3 regions of the Kitasatospora sp. NPDC001603 genome follow, and region 2 is predicted to be linked to each of the others. Evidence: predicted binding sites of a transcription regulator. Region 2 holds the regulator's gene; each other region holds the start of a gene.
What was found. The regulator HrcA, encoded in region 2, represses chaperone genes, less so after heat shock. The targets are predictions, from matches to a motif close to TTNGCACTCNGNNNNNCNGAGTGCNAA.

Region 1 (4,137 bases), on a different contig from region 2:
ATCAGCGCCCGCGCGTTGTGCAGGGCGGTCTCGATGTCATCAGCGGTGGCAGCCATCCGTCCATTGTCCCAAAACGGCGCCGGACACAACGCCGCACGGGCGGCTCCCCGAGGGGAACCGCCCGTGCGATCGGGAAACGACCGATCCCGGAGGGGATCAGAAGTCCATGTCACCGCCCGGCATGCCGCCGCCGGCGGCCGCGGCGGCCTTCTCCGGCTTGTCGGCGATGACGGCCTCGGTGGTGAGGAAGAGCGCCGCGATGGAGGCGGCGTTCTGCAGCGCGGAACGGGTGACCTTCGCCGGGTCGATGATGCCCTCGGCGATGAGGTCGACGTAGGTGTTGGTGGCGGCGTTCAGGCCGTGACCGGCGGGGAGGTTGCGCACCTTCTCCACCACGACACCGCCCTCAAGGCCGGCGTTGGTCGCGATCTGCTTGATCGGGGCCTCCAGCGCCACGCGGACGATGTTGGCACCGGTGGCCTCGTCGCCCTCCAGCTCCAGCTTGTCGAACGCGACACCGGCCTGCAGCAGCGCGACGCCACCACCGGCGACGATGCCCTCCTCGACGGCGGCCTTCGCGTTGCGGACGGCGTCCTCGATGCGGTGCTTGCGCTCCTTGAGCTCCACCTCGGTGGCCGCGCCGGCCTTGATGACGGCCACGCCGCCGGCCAGCTTGGCGAGGCGCTCCTGGAGCTTCTCGCGGTCGTAGTCCGAGTCGCTGTTCTCGATCTCGGCACGGATCTGGTTCACGCGGCCGGCGACCTGGTCGCTGTCGCCGCCACCGTCGACGATGGTGGTCTCGTCCTTGGTGATGACCACCTTGCGGGCGGTGCCCAGCAGGTCGACGCCGGCGTTCTCCAGCTTGAGGCCGACCTCCTCGGAGATCACGGTGCCACCGGTGAGGATGGCGATGTCGCCGAGCATGGCCTTGCGGCGGTCGCCGAAGCCCGGGGCCTTGACGGCGACGGACTTGAAGGTGCCGCGGATCTTGTTCACGACCAGGGTCGACAGGGCCTCGCCCTCGACGTCCTCGGCGATGATGACGAGCGGCTTGCCGCTCTGCATGACCTTCTCCAGCAGCGGGAGCAGGTCCTTGACCGAGCCGATCTTGGAGTTGGCGATGAGGATGTACGGGTCCTCGAACGCCGCCTCCATCCGCTCCAGGTCGGTGGCGAAGTAGGCGGAGATGTAGCCCTTGTCGAAGCGCATGCCCTCGGTGAGCTCGAGCTCCAGACCGAAGGTGTTGCTCTCCTCGACGGTGATGACGCCTTCCTTGCCGACCTTGTCCATGGCCTCGGCGATGAGCTCGCCGATCTGGGTGTCGGCGGCCGAGATGGAGGCGGTGGAGGCGATCTGCTCCTTGGTCTCCACGTCCTTGGCCTGGGCCAGCAGCTGGTCCGAGACGGCCTGGACGGCCTTCTCGATACCGCGCTTCAGGGCCATCGGGTTGGCGCCGGCGGCGACGTTGCGCAGACCCTCGCGAACGAGCGCCTGGGCCAGCACGGTGGCGGTGGTGGTGCCGTCACCCGCGACGTCGTCGGTCTTCTTGGCGACCTCCTTGACGAGCTCCGCGCCGATCTTCTCGTAGGGGTCCTCGAGCTCGATCTCCTTGGCGATGGAGACACCGTCGTTGGTGATCGTGGGGGCGCCCCACTTCTTCTCCAGCACGACGTTGCGGCCCTTGGGGCCGAGCGTGACCTTCACCGCGTCGGCGAGCTGGTTCATGCCACGCTCAAGGCCGCGGCGAGCTTCCTCATCAAAGGCGATGATCTTGGCCATCAGAAGTGGTCCTCCGGGACACGGTCGACTGCTCGGACCAAGGGGTGCCCGCGACGGACGGCCCTGGTGTGCGGGGGTCCTTTCCCCTACCGCTCCCGGGGGCCTCACCGACCCAGTCCGCTGTCACTCTCACACTGTGAGTGCTAACGCCAATGATTAGCACTCCGGGTAGGCGAGTGCAAGCCCAATCGCCCAACCCGCGAGCCGCGTCCGCCCCCTGCGGCCGCCGTCGGCGAGCCCCCGACGGGCCGCCGCCGGGCCGCCGCCGGGGTGCCCGGCACCCCCGCGCCGGACGCCGCGCGGGCCCCCGCCGGACATGCCGACGGGCCCGTACGACATGTGTCGTACGGGCCCGTCGTGAAGCAAGAGGTGCACCAGCCGAATGGGCCGAGCCGAACTCCTGGGGTCGGAAAGGTCAGACCGCGGCGCGGACCATGTCCGCCTGCGGGCCCTTCTGCCCCTGAGAGATCTCGAACTCGACCCGCTGGCCCTCCTCAAGGGTGCGGTAGCCGTCCATCTGGATCGCGCTGTAGTGGACGAAGACGTCCGCACCACCGTCGACCGCGATGAAGCCGTAGCCCTTCTCCGCGTTGAACCACTTGACGGTGCCCTGAGCCATTCCGAACTCCCCTAGTGCTGTGCTGGCCCTTCACGCGCCCGCAGGTCGCGGGCCCGGGTCTGGTTTGAGGCCGGCCCGGGGAACCCCCCCTGGGCGCAGCCGTGCACGCCACAATCGTCCGCGGAGACCACCGGAAGGCCTCCGGTGAGCGGGTGATTGCGTCGACCGCGGCTGAATGTATCCGGATCGACGCCCTCTGCAACAGGGTCAACCGCTGGGAATTCCCTAGGTCCGCCAGGGGACAGGCCAGACCAAAGCGGGAGGAAATCGGCATTTCACGCCGGACATAGCGGACGAATTACTCAAATGCCTTCGAGAATTCTGACATCGGCCTGACATGTTTCACGGTCACGGCCCCGGCGCCGGTCTCAGCGGCCGGACAGACACCGGCGGTACGGGCGCGGACGGAGTTCGAGTACCAGCACGAGGGGGGTGGGGCGGCCCTCTTCCCGGACGAGCCACACTCTACTCCCCCGGACCGCGAAATATTCCCGCCGGAATGCGGCGGGCCGCCCGCGCGTACGGGGATCGGAATTCCGTACGCACGGGCGGCCCGGTCGAAAACGGGTCGGCCGGTGAAAGGCCTGGTCGGAAAGGGGCGGATCAGCAGCCGCCGGCCACCGCGGGAATGATCGAAACGCTCGCGCCGTCCTTGATCTCGGTGGCCAGGCCCTCGGCGAACCGGACGTCGTCGTCGTTGACGTAGACGTTGACGAACCGGCGCAGCTTGCCGGCGTCGTCCAGGATCCGGGCGGCGATCCCGGCGTGGTTCCGCTCCAGGTCGGCGATGACGTCGCCCAGGGTGGCGCCCTCGGCGGCCACCTCGGCGGCGCCGCCGGTGTAGGTGCGCAGGATGGTCGGGATGCGGACGGTGGCGCTCATGGGGGATCTCCTCGGGCGGTGCGGCCGGGCGGCCGGTACGGGCTGCGGGGGCTGCGGACGGGTCAGGCGGACGCGAGGCCGGCGTCGCGGAACGAGGCCAGCGTCGGGCGGATGACGGTGGTCATCCCGGAGTCGGAGACGGCGTCCAGCGTCTTCAGGCCGTCACCGGTGTTGATCGCGACGGTCTCCTTGGCCGGATCCAGCTGTGCGGTCTCGACCAGCTTCTTCAGCACGCCGACGGTCACCCCGCCCGCGGTCTCGGCGAAGATGCCCTCGGTCCGGGCCAGCAGCTTGATCGCGGCGACCACCTCGGCGTCGGTGACGTCCTCGACCGCCCCGCCGGTGCGCCGGGCGATGTCCAGCACGTAGGGGCCGTCGGCCGGGTTGCCGATCGCCAGCGACTTGGCGATGGTGTCCGGCTTGACCGGCCGGATCACGTCCTGGCCGGCCTTGAAGGCCGCCGACACCGGCGAGCAGCCCGCCGCCTGGGCGCCGAAGATCCGGTAGGGCCGGTCCTCGACCAGGCCCAGCTTGATCAGCTCCTGCAGGCCCTTGTCGATCTTCGTCAGCTGCGAGCCCGAGGCGATCGGGATGACGATCTGCTCCGGCAGCCGCCAGCCGAGCTGCTCGCAGATCTCGTACGCCAGCGTCTTGGAGCCCTCGCCGTAGTACGGGCGCAGGTTGACGTTGACGAAGCCCCAGCCCTCACCGGCCGGGTCGCCGATCAGCTCCGAGCAGAAGCGGTTCACGTCGTCGTAGTTGCCCTCGATGCCGACCAGCTCGCCACCGTAGACACCGGCCATGACGACCTTGCCCTGCTCCAGGTCGTGCGGGATGAACACGCAGGACTTGAACCC
Region 2 (4,137 bases):
GGCCGCCGAGAGCAGCAGCACCCGGTCGCCGCCCGGCTCGTACGCCACGCCGCCGACCGGCCCGTACGGCAGCCGCCGCGGCTCGCCGCCGTCCAGCGGTACGGCGTGGGCCCAGGTGCGGCGCAGGGTGGCCTGTCCGGCGGAGGTGGTGGCGACCGGGCTGCCGTCGGCCGTCCAGCCCTGCAGCTGCGTCTGGTCGCTGCCCCAGTACGTCAGCCGCCGGGACGGCCCGCCGTCCACCGGCGCGACGTGCACCTCGGGCGCGCCGTCCCGGGTGGAGACGAAGGCGATGTGCCGGCCGTCCGGCGAGAAGCGCGGGCGGCGGACCGGGACGTGATCGGCCGTCAGCCGCCAGGGCCGGCCGCCGTCCAGCGGGGCGAGCCAGACGTCGTTCTCCGCGACGAAGGTGATCAGGTCACCGTGCAGGTGCGGATGGCGCAGGTAGGCGCCGGCAGGGGTGCTCGGGGATTCGCTCACAGCCGCACCCTACGCACCCGCCGGGGCGGCGCGCCTCCGGTTTCGCGCAGGCCGCCCCCTACGGGGGACGAACCGCCGGGGAACGAACCGCCGGAGGACGAACGGTCCGTGCGGCGACCGGCCCGCTCAGCCCCAGCGGCCGGTGCGGCCCAGCAGCAGGGCGCCGGCGGCCACTCCCGCGGTCGAGGTGCGCAGCACCGAGGACCCGAGCCGGTACGGCCTGGCACCGGCCTCGGCGAAGGCGGCCAGCTCCTCCGGGGAGACCCCGCCCTCGGGGCCGACCACCAGCACGATGTCCCCGCCGCCGGGCAGCGCGGCGCCGGCCAGCGGCTCGGCGCCGTCCTCGTGCAGCACCGCGGCGAGCGCGGCCCCGGCCAGGACGGGCGCCAGCTGGCGGGTGGTGGCGAGTTCGCGGACCTCGGGGAACCGCAGCCGGCGGGACTGCTTGCCCGCCTCGCGGGCGGTGGAGCGCCACTTCGCGAGCGCCTTGGCACCGCGCTCGCCCTTCCACTGGGTGATGCAGCGGGAGGCGGCCCAGGGGATCACCACGTCCACGCCGACCTCGGTCATGGTCTCCACCGCCAGCTCGCCGCGGTCGCCCTTGGGCAGCGCCTGGACGACGACGATCCGCGGCGCCGGCTCGGCCTCCCGGCGGACCGCGGCGACCGTCACCTCGACGGCGTCCTTGCCGTGCACGGCCGTGACGGTGCCGTCGGCGCCCAGGCCGAGCCCGTCGGCCAGGGTCACCGCCTCGCCCGGCTCCAGCCGCTTCACGGCGGCGGCGTGCCGCCCCTCCGGGCCGTCCAGCCGGACCACCGCGCCGGGGGCGGCGGAGGCGAGCTGCGCGGTCTCGACGACGAACACGGGCGCGGTCATGGCGGTTCCTGGAGTGGGGGTGGGGGGACGGACGGGGGAACGACGGCGCCCGGTGACCCGCCGGGAGCGGGGCACCGGGCGCCGGTACGGTCAGCGGCCGTTGAAGGCGTCCTTCAGCCGGGAGAACAGCCCCTGCTGGCCCGGCGCGAACTGCCCGGAGGGCCGCTCCTCGCCGCGCAGCACCGCGAGCCGGCGCAGCAGGTCCTCCTGCTCGGGGTCGAGCTTGGTGGGCGTCTGCACCTCGACGTGCACTATCAAGTCGCCCCGGCCGCCGCCGCGCAGATGGGTGATGCCGCGGGCGTGCAGCGGGATCGACTGGCCGGACTGGGTGCCGGGCCGGATGTCGACCTCCTCCAGCCCGTCCAGGGTCTGCAGCGGCACCTGGGTGCCGAGCGAGGCGGCCGTCATCGGGATGGTGACCGTGCAGTGCAGGTCGTCGCCGCGGCGCTGGAAGGTCGGGTGGGTGCTCTCGGCGATCTCGACGTAGAGGTCGCCGGCCGGGCCGCCGCCGGGGCCGACCTCGCCCTCGCCGGCCAGCTGGATCCGGGTGCCGTTGTCGACACCGGCCGGGATCTTCACGGTCAGGGTGCGGCGGGCCCGCACGCGGCCGTCGCCGGCGCACTCCGGGCACGGGGTCGGCACGACGGTGCCGAAGCCCTGGCACTGCGGGCAGGGCCGGGAGGTCATGACCTGGCCCAGGAAGGACCGGGTGACCTGGGAGACCTCGCCCTTGCCGCGACACATGTCACAGGTCTGCGCGGAGGTGCCGGGGGCGGCGCCCTCGCCGCTGCACGTGGTGCAGGTGACGGCGGTGTCGACCTGGAGTTCCTTGGTGGTGCCGAACGCGGCCTCCTCCAGGGTGATCTCCAGCCGGATCATGGCGTCCTGGCCGCGCCGGGTGCGCGAGCGCGGGCCGCGCTGACCGGCGGCCGCGCCGAAGAACGCGTCCATGATGTCGGAGAAGCCGAACCCGGCCGCGCCCGCGCCGAAGCCGCCCGCGCCTCCGCCGTTGGGCGAGAGGGGATCCCCGCCGAGGTCGTAGACCTGCCGCTTCTGCGGGTCGGAGAGGACCTCGTAGGCGGCGTTGATCTCCTTGAACCGCTCCTGCGTCTTCGGGTCGGGGTTGACGTCCGGGTGCAGTTCGCGCGCCAGGCGCCGGAACGCCTTCTTGATCTCGTCCTGCCCCGCATCCCGTCGGACGCCGAGTACCGCGTAGTAGTCCGTGGCCACCAAATGCTCCGCTTGTTCCGCCTGTAGAAGTGCTTGCGACTGGTACCGGTGTCATCCGTGTGACACCGGTCGTTCCCTACGACTCGGCCAGGATCTGGCCCACGTACCGTGCCACCGCTCGCACCGCCCCCATTGTGCCCGGATAGTCCATCCGGGTCGGACCGATCACACCCAGTTTGGCCACGCTCTCGTCGCCCGAACCGTAACCGACCGAGACGACCGAGGTGGAATTGAGCCCTTCGTACGCGTTCTCCCGGCCGATCCGGACCGTCATCCCGGCGTCCGCCGTCTCACCCAGGAGGCGCAGCAGGACGACCTGCTCCTCCAGCGCCTCCAGCACCGGCTGGATGGTGAGCGGGAAGTCGTGGCCGAAGCGGGTCAGGTTGGCCGTGCCGGCCAGCATGATCCGCTCCTCGTTCTGCTCGGCGAGCGCCTCGAAGAGCGTCGCCAGGACGATGGTGACGGCCGGCCGGTCCACCGCCTCGAACATCGCCGGGAGCTCGTCCAGCAGCCCCGGCACGTCGGGCAGCCGCACGCCGACGGCCCTCGTGTTGATCTTGGCACGGAGGTCCGCGAGGACCACCTCGCCGACCGGACCCGGGCAGTCGACCATCCGCTGCTCGACCCGGCCGGTGTTGGTGATCAGGACCAGCATGACCTTGGCCGGAGCGAGCGCGACCAGCTCGATGTGGCGCACCGTGGAGCGGGAGAGCGAGGGGTACTGGACCACCGCCACCTGCCGGGTGAGCTGGGCGAGCAGCCGGACCGTGCGGGCGACCACGTCGTCCAGGTCCACCGCGCCGTCCAGGAAGTGCCGGATCGCCCGCCGCTCGGGCGCGCTCATCGGCTTGACCTCGGCGAGCCGGTCGACGAAGAGGCGGTACCCCTTGTCGGTGGGGATCCGCCCGGCGCTGGTGTGCGGCTGGTGGATGAAGCCGTCCTCCTCCAGCGCGGCCATGTCGTTGCGGACGGTGGCCGGGGAGACCCCGAGGTTGTGGCGTTCGACGAGAGCCTTGGAGCCGACCGGCTCCTCGGTGCCCACGTAGTCCTGGACGATGGCGCGGAGCACGGCGAGCTTGCGTTCGTCGAGCTGGCGGACCTCACCGGCCATGGGGCACGCACCTCCCTCTTCGCACGTTGTCCGTGGTGACGTGTGTCGTTCCGGCATGGTGCGGTCCGCCGGGCGGACCGCGGCCTTTGGCACTCTGAACAGAGGAGTGCCAGAACCGTACCTGCCAGTGTAAGGCCCGGGTCCGACGGCAGGAACGGCACCGCCGGGGTGATCCTGCCCGCATCGCGCGGCGCGCGGGTGATGCCGCGGGACCGGCCGGGTGGCAGCATCGATAGCGAACGGCGAACGGAGGACCAGCGATGTCGACCTCGGGCCAGCCCACCCGCTTCGCCCCGGACCGCGGCCTGACCGGCCGGATGGTCGGGACCATGTTCGTGATCGGGCTCCTGTACGTGGGTTTCACCGGCCTGCTGATCGCGCTGCTGCGCGGCGCCTGGCCACTGATCGTGCTGATCTCCGGCGGGCTGTTCGTGGCCCAGTTC
Region 3 (4,137 bases), on a different contig from region 2:
TGGCCAGGCCGCTGTCGGTGGTGATCACGCTGACGCCCTTCAAGCTGCCCGGCCGCGAGCAGGCGCTGCTCAGCTGGGCCGGGCTGCGCGGGGCGGTGCCCATCGTGCTGGCGACCATCCCGATGGTGGCCGGCACGCCGATGGCCCACGACGTCTTCAACATCGTCTTCATCCTGGTCGTGGTCTTCACCCTGCTCCAGGGCCCGACCCTGCCCTGGGTCGCCAAGTGGCTGAAGATCTCCGAGGGCTCGATGGGCCAGGACCTCGGCATCGAGTCCGCGCCCCTGGAGAAGCTGCACGGACACCTGCTGTCGGTGGCGCTGTCGCCGAGTTCCAGGATGTCCGGCGTGGAGATCGGCGAGCTGCGGCTGCCGGCCGGCGCGGCGGTGACCCTGGTGGTCCGGGAGGGCAGCAGCTTCGTCCCGGACAAGGCCACCGTGCTGCGCGGCGGCGACGAACTGCTGGTCGTGACCACCGACGAGGTCAGCGAGGCCGCCGAGCGGCGGCTGCGGGCCGTGGACAAGGGCGGCAAGCTCGCGGGGTGGCTGTACGGGCGGCGGTGACCGCGATGACCACGGGGGGGTTCGTCCAGCGTTCACCTCCGATGGACGGGACAGATCTGGATGTCCTCTGTATGGTGGGGGTAGCGCGTCATCTACGCGCGTATATGCAGAACGATCGAAACACCCCAGCATCTGCCTGAAGCAGAGTTGGCGCGACCGCTCGGCGGCCGCGGCCCGGATCCCGGCAACCACGCCGGGCGGGCCCGGTAACTACCCCGGTCGACGCGCGAGAGGACGACTCTCGGCGCCGTCGGGGCCACCCCATGCCCCTTCCGCGCTACCAGGCAGCAGGAAGGACGACCGTGACGGCCCGCCGAACGGTCGAGAACACCGCGGACACCCGCGCCGCCCTGGCCACCGACACGCTCCCGGACACCCGGCCGGGCACCGGGGCCACCCCCGACCAGGGCGCACCCGCCCGCGTCGGGTACGGCGCACTGCTGCGCACCCCCGGGGCCTGGACGTTCCTGGCCCCCGCCTTCGCCGCGCGGCTCCCGTACGCGATGCTCAGCCTGGGCATCGTCCTGCTGGTGCTGGACACCCACGGCTCCTACGGCACGGCCGGCAGCGTCGCGGCGGTCTCCGCCGTCGCCCAGGCCTTCATCGGCCCGCAGACCGGCCGGCTGGCCGACCGCTACGGCCAGGCCGCCGTGCTCGTCCCGACCGTGATCGTGCACGCGGTCTCGGTCGGCGCGCTGATCGCGCTGGCCCTGGGCCACGCCCCGGTCTGGACCCTCTTCCTCGCCGCCGCCCCGGCCGGCGCCAGCGTGCCGCAGGTCGGCGCGATGGTCCGGTCCCGCTGGGTCGCCAAGCTCTCCGCCGAGGGTGCGGCCGGCGGGCGTTCGGCGTCCGCGCTGTCGGCCGCCAAGCTCAACACCGCCTTCGCCTTCGAGTCCGTGACGGACGAGTTCACCTTCGTGATCGGCCCGGTGCTCGCCGGCGCCATCGCCACCTCGGTCACGCCCGCCGCCGGGCTGATCGCCGAGGCCGCGCTGACCGTGGTCGGCGGACTGGCCTTCGCCGCCCAGCGGCGCACCGCGCCGGCCCGGCACCCGCACCAGCCCGGCGTCCGCCGGGTCTCCGCGCTCTCCTCCCCCGGCGTCCGGCTGCTGGCCGGCGCGTTCCTGGGCGTCGGCACCGTCTTCGGCGCCATGCAGGTGTCGGTCACCGCGTTCACCGAGTCGGTCGGCCAGCCCGGCGCCAACGGCACCGTGTACGGGATCTTCGCCGGCGGCTCGATGCTGGCCGGCGTGCTGTACGGCATGGTCGCCTGGCGCCGGGCCGCCCGGCACCGGATGCTGGCCAGCTACGCGCTGCTGGTCGTGGGCTGCTCCACGCTCTGGGCGATGCCCAACCTGGTCGCGCTGTCCGTCGCCGGGCTGGTCTGCGGCCTGGCCATCGCACCGACGCTGATCACCGGGTACACCCTGGTCGAGACGCTGGTCGCGGACGGCGCCAAGACCGAGGCCTTCACCTGGCTGACCGGTGCGATCGGGCTGGGCCTGGCGGCCGGGTCCACGGTCGCCGGACGGCTGATCGACGGACACGGGCCGTCGGCGGGGTTCCTGGTGCCGATGGCCGGTGCCGGGCTCGGCCTGGTCGCGCTGGTCGCGCTGCGGCACCTGCTGATCGCGCCGGGCGCGGCGAGCACGGTGGTCGCGGGCGCGAACGACCGGAGCTCGGCTCCGCAGCTGGTCGGGGCGGCGAAGGGCTGAGCGGCGGGGCTCGGGGGCGGCGGGCCGGGTCGGGGTGGCCCGGGGGCCCGGGCGGCTCGGGGTCCCGGGCGGCTCGGGGGCGGGCCGCGTCGGGCGGCGGGTCCGGGCCGGGGCGGCAGCCCTCGGCGGCCGGCTTCCGGCGGGCGCGGGAACGGGTGCTTCGGCGCGCCCCGGCTCATCTCACATTCGAGTCGCTGGACTGATCCAGCGGAATGCCGCATCATTGACCATCGTTAGCACTCATCAGGCGAGAGTGCCAGGAGGAAGACAAGTGCCCACGTACCAGTACCAGTGCACCGAGTGCGGCAACGGCCTGGAGGCGGTGCAGAAGTTCACCGACGAGGCGCTGACCACGTGCCCCGACTGCCAGGGACGGCTCCGCAAGGTCTTCTCGGCCGTGGGTGTGGTCTTCAAGGGCTCCGGCTTCTACCGGACCGACAGCCGATCCTCGTCCACCAGCTCGGTGGGCACCGGCTCGTCGTCGAACTCGACCTCGTCGGGTTCGTCCTCGTCCGGCTCGTCGTCGGCTGCTTCGACCTCGTCCTCGTCGTCCTCGGGCGGCTCGACCGCTGCCGCGAGCTCGGCTCCGGCGGCGAAGCCGGCCGGCTGAGACCAGACTTCGCAAGGCCCGTGGGCCCGCGCCATCGCGCGGCCCGCGGGCCTTTCGCGTGCCCGGGCGGGGGCAGGCCGCTCGCGGTCAACCGCCGATGGGCCCACTACCCCGTTCGGGTGTACGGAGTTGTCCACAGGGCCGAGTTGTCCACAGGCCTGGGGACAGGACTTCCACCCGACCCCTGGGCCGCCCAGAGTGTGCGTCGGAAGAACCGGCCCGCACCCCGGGCCGGCGCCCTGCGACCACCGGTGGTGCCCATGTCGACCACGAGCCTCCCCTCACGGTTCCCGCCGCTCCCCGCCCCGGCCGTTCCGCCCCGGCGGGAGGTGCCGCCCTTCGCGCCGATCCGGCGTGGCGGTGGCCGCCTCCACCGGCTCCGCCGGGCCGCCCGGCACCGGTTCGGGGTGCTCGCCCTGCTGCTGGTCGCCCTGTCGGCCGCGCTGGCCGTCGGGCCCGCGCGGGCGGGTCTCTCCCCGCCGGGCGCCGCCTCGGTCGGCCGATCGGGTTGTCAATCGGGGCCCCTCGAAGATCACCCGTGACCGGACGACGACTTCGTCGTTCACGCGGCATGAAAGGCTTCAAGGAATTCCTGCTGCGCGGAAATGTCGTCGAGCTCGCCGTCGCCGTCGTCATCGGCGCGGCGTTCACCAACATCATCAACGCCTTCGTCAAGGGCGTGATCAACCCGATCGTCGGCGCCTTCGGAGCCAAGGACCTGAGCGCCTACAGTTCCTGCCTCAAGGGCCCCTGCGAGCTGAGCGCGACCGGCGAGGTCACGTCCGGGATCCTCATCCTGTGGGGCTCGGTGCTGAGCGCCCTCCTGCAGTTCGTCATCACCGCGGCCGTCGTCTACTTCTGCCTGATCCTGCCGATGACCAGGTTCGCCGCCCGGCGCAAGAGCCTCGCCGAGGTCCAGGCGGAGGCCGAGGCCAAGGAGGTCCTGCTGCTGACCGAGATCCGCGACGCGCTGGTCACGCGGCAGCGCTGAGCACTCCCCGTCAGTCGCCGTGGTGCGGCGGGCGCTGACTCAGGTACCAGTCCAGCCCCCGTCCACCACTGTCCGCCGTTCCCGGGCGCCCGCCCCAGCCGGCGTCGGTGTCGTCACTGGACTGCTGGTCCAGCGGGTCCCGGAAGACCAGCCGGGCCTTCGTCGCGGCCTTGGGGTCGTCGGACGCCTTCACGGCCTCCGCGGCGTCCGTCCTGTCCCCGTCGTCCTGCCTGGGCTCCCGCTCGGTCACCGGCCCGC

Region 1: the regulator HrcA is predicted to act here: its motif matches at 1,936-1,962, upstream of groL (chaperonin GroEL).
Region 3: the regulator HrcA is predicted to act here: its motif matches at 2,512-2,538, upstream of ABT263_RS13345 (FmdB family zinc ribbon protein).

What each region holds. Positions count from the first base shown of each region.
Region 1 covers NZ_JBEPAA010000105.1:6,308-10,444, forward strand. Annotated here, with positions in the region: gene ABT263_RS35625 (DUF8819 family protein) at 1-56, opposite strand, end outside; gene groL (chaperonin GroEL) at 157-1,779, opposite strand; gene ABT263_RS35635 (cold-shock protein) at 2,195-2,398, opposite strand; gene ABT263_RS35640 (ubiquitin-like small modifier protein 1) at 3,002-3,280, opposite strand; gene thrC (threonine synthase) at 3,343-4,137, opposite strand, start outside.
Region 2 covers NZ_JBEPAA010000009.1:44,334-48,470, forward strand. Annotated here, with positions in the region: gene ABT263_RS08775 (S41 family peptidase) at 1-477, opposite strand, end outside; gene ABT263_RS08780 (16S rRNA (uracil(1498)-N(3))-methyltransferase) at 604-1,353, opposite strand; gene dnaJ (molecular chaperone DnaJ) at 1,444-2,583, opposite strand; gene hrcA (heat-inducible transcriptional repressor HrcA) at 2,660-3,694, opposite strand; gene htpX (zinc metalloprotease HtpX) at 3,955-4,137, shown strand, end outside.
Region 3 covers NZ_JBEPAA010000016.1:55,141-59,277, reverse strand. Annotated here, with positions in the region: gene ABT263_RS13355 (potassium/proton antiporter) at 1-563, shown strand, start outside; gene ABT263_RS13350 (MFS transporter) at 1,001-2,278, shown strand; gene ABT263_RS13345 (FmdB family zinc ribbon protein) at 2,550-2,888, shown strand; gene mscL (large conductance mechanosensitive channel protein MscL) at 3,460-3,879, shown strand; gene ABT263_RS13335 (hypothetical protein) at 3,890-4,137, opposite strand, start outside.